DNA from 2 places in the Mycolicibacterium sp. HK-90 genome. Region 1 is predicted to be linked to the other one. Evidence: riboswitches for the same ligand, from Rfam matches in the RefSeq annotation. Region 1 holds a riboswitch; the other holds the start of a gene.
The links. A riboswitch is a leader RNA that binds a small molecule or an ion and turns the genes downstream of it on or off. The one in region 1 is predicted to bind cobalamin.
Positions count from the first base shown of each region.

Region 2: linked by a shared signal. The riboswitch ahead of metE (5-methyltetrahydropteroyltriglutamate--homocysteine S-methyltransferase) and the one ahead of QU592_RS27710 (ABC transporter substrate-binding protein) in region 1 are both predicted to bind cobalamin.

Region 1 covers NZ_CP129613.1:5,788,017-5,791,418, forward strand. Annotated here, with positions in the region: gene QU592_RS27705 (FecCD family ABC transporter permease) at 1-229, opposite strand, end outside; gene QU592_RS27710 (ABC transporter substrate-binding protein) at 241-1,209, opposite strand; cobalamin riboswitch at 1,250-1,371, opposite strand; gene rpsR (30S ribosomal protein S18) at 1,383-1,643, opposite strand; gene rpsN (30S ribosomal protein S14) at 1,643-1,948, opposite strand; gene rpmG (50S ribosomal protein L33) at 1,948-2,112, opposite strand; gene rpmB (50S ribosomal protein L28) at 2,112-2,348, opposite strand; gene mrf (ribosome hibernation factor-recruiting GTPase MRF) at 2,424-3,402, shown strand, end outside.
Region 2 covers NZ_CP129613.1:4,372,785-4,376,186, reverse strand. Annotated here, with positions in the region: gene QU592_RS20960 (Rv2240c family protein) at 339-896, shown strand; gene QU592_RS20955 (sensor domain-containing protein) at 934-1,590, shown strand; cobalamin riboswitch at 1,671-1,847, shown strand; gene metE (5-methyltetrahydropteroyltriglutamate--homocysteine S-methyltransferase) at 1,987-3,402, shown strand, end outside.

The DNA.
Region 1 (3,402 bases):
CGCAGGCCGCCAGTCCGGCGCCGATCACCGCACCCAGCACCACCCGCGGCAGCCGGGCGTCGAGCACGATGGATTCCCTGACCGCGGGCCAGGTCTGCTCGGCCAGGCCTGGGTGGACGGCATGCAACACGATGGCCCACACCTGCCCCGGCGCGATTGACACCGAGCCGATGGCGACGCCGGCCGTCATCGCCGTCAGCAACAGCGCGATCAGCCCGGCCACGACCATCCGGTACGGGATCACGAAAACCGGTCCGGGTGCAGCTGCCGGGCCAGGGCGTCGACGGCCCGGCCCACCCGCACCCCGACCACCACCGACGACAGCGGGAGCACGGCGAACCGCTGGTGTTCGACCGCCGGAACATGCTGCAGCAGAGGATGTTCGGTCAGGAATCTCTTCTTGTCCGCGACCGGCTGGTCACCGTAGTCGTAGATCACGATGACCTCGGGTGCGCGCTCGGCGAACTGCTCGAAGGACACGTCGCCCCAGACCTTGGGCACATCGGCGAACACGTTCACGCCGCCCGCGGCCTCGATCATCCGGTTGCCGATACCCTTGCCACCCGAGGTGAACACCGTCGCCTCGCCGCTGTCGTAGACCCCGACCCGGACCGCCTCGACCCCACGCAGTTTTTCCGCGGACCGCCCCAGCTCGCCGTGGATGTTCTCGATCAGTCGTTCCGCGCGGTCGGCGACACCAAAGATCGTTCCGATACTTCGGATTTCGTCATCCACGGTCGACATGCTGACCGGCTTGTCCAGGCAATCCTCGATGTTCAGGTAGGTGTGGACCCCGGCGTCGATCAGGCGCTGCCTGCCGCGGCCCTCCTTCTCGTCGAACGCGCTGTCCCAGCCGCCGTAGACGAAATCGGGTTCGACGGCCAGCAGCGACTCGTAGGACGGGTACTCCTTGGCCAGCACCGGCAGCCCGTCATACGCGGCCTGATACTCGGGCAGGATCCGGTCGTCGAGATAGGACGTGCCGACCATGGATTCTTCCAACCCCAACGCCAGCAGCGTCTCGATCGCATGCTGGTTGAGTGCCACCGCCCGGGTCGGCGGCCGCTCGTAGGTGGTGCTGATGCCGCAGTTGTCCACGGTCACCGGGAATCCCGGTGGGGCGTTGCCCACGGTGTCCGGGGTCGCCGTCGAGGCGCATCCCGATACCAGCAGCGCCGTCAACCCGGCGATCATCCAACGAGCAGCCACAGGCCCACCCATCCTCTCCGGGGAGATCCGCCCCAGCGCGTGCGAGGTGGCGACTGCGGTGCGTATCTGGCTCTCGATTCTCAGCAGCTGAGGATCGATCACAGTGGCGGGACCGCGCCGGATTCACACCGGCTTCCGCGATCCGCAGTCGCCCTATCGCCGTCGATGGTAGGTCAGCGGTTGCCGACGAACGGCAGCAGCGCCATCTCCCTGGCATTTTTGATCGCCGCGGCGACCTGTCGCTGCTGCTGCGGGGTCAGGCCGGTGACGTGCCGAGACCGAATCTTGCCGCGCTCGCTGATGAACGTGCGCAGCAGCTGAACGTCCTTGTAGTCGACCTCGGTGACCCCGAGCGCGGCCAGCTGGTTGCGCCTGGGTTTCTTGACATCGGTCGACCGCGGGCGCTTCTTGGAATCCTTCTGGGATTTGGCCATCACCAGCTCGACTTCCGCACGCCCGGCAGTTCTCCGCGGTGCGCCAGCTCCCGCACCCGGACCCGGGACAGCCCGAACTTGCGCAGGTGCCCGCGCGGCCGGCCGTCGACCGAGTCCCGGTTGCGCAGCCGCACCGGACTCGAATCGCGGGGCAGCCGCTGCAGGGCAGTGACGGCCGTGGCTCTCTGCTCGCGCGTGCTCAGCGGATTCCGGATGATCTCCTTGAGCGCTGCCCGCCGTTCGGCGTAGCGCTCCACCAGTTCGCGGCGCCTCTCGTTCTTCACGATCTTGGACTTCTTGGCCATCAGCGTTCCTCGCGGAAGTCGACGTGCTTGCGGATCACCGGGTCGTACTTGCGTAAGACGATCCGGTCCGGGTCGTTGCGCCGGTTCTTGCGGGTGACGTAGGTGTAGCCGGTCCCGGCCGTCGACTTGAGCTTCACGATCGGGCGAATATCGGTGCGGGCCATCAGATCTTCTCCCCCTGGCTACGCAGCCGGGCCACCACGGCCTCGATGCCGTCGCGGTCGATCACCTTGATTCCCTTGGCGCTGACCCGCAGCCGGATCCGGCGCCCCTCGGTGGGCAGGTAGTAGGTCTTGGTCTGGATGTTGGGGTTCCAGCGGCGTCGACTGCGCTTGTGCGAGTGCGACACCGTGTTGCCGAATCCGGGCGAGCGCCCGGTGACTTGGCAATGGGCCGACATTGAATCTCCTTACTCGTGGGGTAGCCTGGCTTAAACATAATGATAATCATTTTCAATAGCTAGTTGGGAGGCCAGGTGCGCACCCCTGTTGTGCTGGTCGCCGGTCAGGGCGACGTCGATGGTGTGGCCGATCAGTTGAGCGGTGGCCCGGGGACCGTCCTGGTCCGTCACACCTATGACGGCCAGGTGGTGCTGCGGACGGTGTCGGATGCCGGCGGCAGCTCTGAAATGGCTCTCGAGCTGGCCCACGGCTGCGTGTCCTGCACGGTGCGCGACGACCTCCTGATCCTGCTGCGGCGTCTGCACCGCCGCAGCGACGTCACCCGCATCGTCGTGACGCTGATGGGCTGGCTCGAACCCGAACCGGTGTGTTGGGCCATCGAAAACGTCCACGTTCACGTCGGCCCGGGCTACATCGACGGGCCAGCTGCCCGTGACGTCAGCATCGAGGCGGTCATCGCCTGCATCGACACCGTGGGCTGGCTGCATCAGGCGGTCGGAGAGGACGAACTGGGCGACGGGCGCACGGTCGCACAGGTGGTGGTCGGCCAGGCCGAGTTCGCCGACGTCCTGGTCCTCACCGAACCCGATGCCACCGTCCTGTCCGTGCTGCGCCGACTGACGCCCCGTGCGCGCATCACCGTCGGCACCGAACGGGTCGAGATGGCGCTGGCACACCTGGAACCCGGAAGGCGGCGTGGCCGCGCCGCCTCACCGCACGATCCGCTGCTGGCCGGAGAGCCCCCTCTCGACCAGGACGGCGACGTCGGCATCGTCGAGTTCACCGCGAGGCGGCCGTTCCACCCGCTACGCCTGCACACTGCCATCGATCCGCTGCTCGACGGCGTGGTCCGCACACGCGGCCGGGCCTGGTTGGCCAACCGGCCCGCCGAGGTGATGTGGATCGAATCCGCCGGGGGCGGACTACATTTCAGCAGCGCGGGCCGGTGGCTGGCAGCCATGGACTCGGGTGAACGGGCCTACGTCGACCCCGAACGGCTGGCAATGGCCGCCATCGACTGGGACGACAAGTTCGGTGACCGTCACGTATCCC
Region 2 (3,402 bases), 1.4 Mb from region 1:
CCCAACTCTTGCCGCCGCATTCCCATCCAGCTGGCGTCGGGGCCCACCCGACGGGCACCGGTATTTTCGTGTGCGACAGCGCATTCCATATATGAGGTAGCGCGAAGCCCGGTCGGCACGCAATGGACGACGGGTGGGGGGAACACGTTGGCCGGACGTTCAACTTCTCGACACCTGCTCCACCGACGGTATGGGAGCAATGCCGGGGCGTGCTGGTTTCCCGTCGACGACGGGGTGTCGCGCCGCGGCAGTTTCTACTCTTGGAGGACTAGGTGACGTCATCACAGCGATGGGCGCGCGGTCTCGCGGCCGCAGGTGTCGCACTGGGGGTTGGATTCATGTTGATGCCAACGGCTTCGGCTGATCCCGACGGTGCGGTCCACACCGAACCCGCTCCAGCGCCCGCGCCGGTGCCGGCTCCTCCACCGCCGGGTGCGCCCGATCCGTTGGCCGCCCCCGCCCCGGTAGGTGCCCCTGATCCGGCGGCTGTGCCGCCGGCCCCCGTCGCAGGCGAGGCCAGCCCCGCTGCGCTGACCGCATGCTCCCAGTTCGCCGACGCGCTGGACAATGCCTCGACGTTCTACGGTGACTTCGCCGACACGATCGAGGGCACCGAGCGCCCCGACTATGCGGATCCGTTCGTGAGCATGTCGAATGTCAGCGGCCGCACGGCACTTCGCGAGTCGGCCGCGCAGGCGATGAGCGCCGCGAACACCCCCGGATTGGCGCCGGACATCGCCAACCCCATGCGCTCGTGGTCCCTCGACGCCACCAAACTGCTCGTGAAGATGGGGCTGCGGGGCAGCGGAAACACCCTGAATGTGACTGCCACGGAACTCAACGAGGATGCCCATACCGCGCAGATGGCGTGCGCGATGGCCGGAACGCATGCCTGACGCATCCCGGCGGCGTCAGCTATTACGTTGGGCAACATTGGTTTTGCTCACTGTGGTGGCGTTGTCCGGTTGTTCGGGCAAGCCCGAGGCGCAGCCTCCCGCTCCCAAACTCCTGGGTGACGCGGACCTCGATGCGTTGCTGCTCAGCCCTGCTCAGCTGAACATCCTGATGGGCACCACCGGAATGACCCCGCGACCGGCGGTGCGGACGATGGGCGATCACCGTAATCTGCTGCCCAACCTCAACTGCCTGGGTGTGTGGCAGGTCAACGAGGCGGCCATCTACGGAGAAGGCTGGAGCGCGCTGCGTCAGCAGCTGCTCCGTTCGCCGAACGACGACAACTGGGACAACCTCGTCGTCCAGTCCGTGGTGACCTTCCCATCGGAACAGGACGCGCGCGATTTCTACCGGCAATCCGCCGAGCGGTGGTCCAAGTGCACCGATCACAATGTGAACATCAACCTCAACGGACAGCAGCTGCCCAAGTGGCGTAGCGGGCCGCTGTCCGAGACCGACTCACAGCTGACGATCCCGTTCACGCGAGGCGAGGGGGAGCAACAGCGTTCCTGCCAGCGGGCACTGGCGGTCGAGGCGAACGTGATCATCGACGTTCAGGCTTGCAAGCCGGCATCGGCGGCCGTCAACCAGGCCGCCGAGGTGGCCGACACCATCAGGGCCGACATCCGGGACTGACCCCGGCGGCGCGGTAGTCTCATACTCGCAGCTGGTTTGTCGGCGCCGGGGTACGTGCGACGTCGACACCGAGCGTCGCAGGCTGGTTGAGATGCGGCGTGAGAGGGAACCCGGTGAGAATCCGGGACTGTCCCGCAGCGGTATGCAGGAACGACCGCCGTCATCAGCACTGGCCCGCAGGCAACTGCGGCTGGGAAGCGACGGCCAGTAGGTGCACGGTTTCCGTGCGGGCCTGTGAGTCCGAAGACCTGCCAGCCGTACCGGGCGCGCCGCGTCCGGTGGTTCATCGCCTCGTGGAATGGGCAGTGGCCGAAGCGGTTCACTCGTGGCGGGTGGCTGTCTCGGTTGGATGTCTTCTGGCGGTGGCCATCCTCCCGCACGTCGAAGGACATCGTGATGAGCACAACCGCAGCACCTTTCACCGCCACCATCCTCGGGTCGCCCCGAATCGGTCCCCACCGAGAACTCAAACGCGCCGTCGAAAAGTACTGGGCGGGACGGATCGGTCGTGACGAACTGGAATCGGTCGCCGCCACCCTGCGCCGCAACACCTGGGACTCTCTGGTCGCAGCCGGCCTCGATTCGGTGCCGATCAACACCTTCTCTCACTACGACCAGATGCTCGACACCGCGGTTCTGGTCGGCGCCTTACCGGCCCGGGTGGCCGGTGTCGCCGACGATCTGGACCGTTACTTCGCCGCGGCCCGCGGCGGTGTCTACGGCGACGCAGAGATCGCACCGCTGGAGATGACCAAGTGGTTCGACACCAACTATCACTACATCGTGCCCGAACTCGGCCCCGACACCTCGTTCTCGCTCAACCCGGACAAGGTGTCGGGGGAGCTGGAAGAGGCACGCGCGCAGGGGATCCCGGCCCGACCCGTGATCATCGGCCCGATCACGTTCCTGGCGTTGTCGAAGGCCGTCGGTGGCGCGGGCGCGCCGATCGGGCGGCTGGACGAACTCGTCGACGTCTATGCCGAACTGTTGCGATTGCTGGCCGCGCAAGGTGTCGGCTGGGTCCAGATCGACGAGCCGGTGCTGGTAACCGACTTCGTGGGCAACGCCGGCGAACTCGCCGAGCGCACCTACGCGCGGCTCGGCGGTCTCACCGAACGGCCTGCGATCTTCGTGGCAACGTACTTCGGCGAGTTGACCGATGCGCTGCCTGCCCTGGCCCGCACACCGGTCGAGGCCATCGGTGTGGATCTGGTGGCCGGCTCGGCGGCCGCACTGGCTGCGGTTCCCGAGCTGTCCGGCAAGCTGCTGGTGGCCGGCGTGGTCGACGGCCGCAATATCTGGCGGACCAACCTGGATGGTGCATTGGATACCCTGGCCGCCCTGGTCGACCGAGCCAAGACGGTGGCCGTATCTACCTCATGCTCGACGTTGCACGTGCCCTACACGCTGGACGCTGAGCCGGATATCGATGCGGCACTGCGAAGTTGGCTGGCATTCGGGAGTGAGAAGGTCAGCGAGGTGGCGGCTCTGGCCCGTGGTCTCCGGGACGGGCGCGACGCCATCGCGCGGGAGATCGAGGCATCGAACGCGGCGATCGCATCCCGGAAGGACGATCCGCGGCTGACCAATGCCCAGGTACGGGACCGGATCGCGTCGATCCTCACGTCCGGCGCCCAGCGGGCGCCGGCGGATCAGCGCCGTGTCGCCCAGCAGGACCGGTTGCAGTTGCCGGCCTTGCCCACCACCACGATCGGCTCCTATCCACAGACCTCGGACATTCGCATCGCCCGGGCCGACCTGCGGGCGGGCAAAATCGATGCCGAGGAGTATGAGCGCCGGATGAAGGCAGAG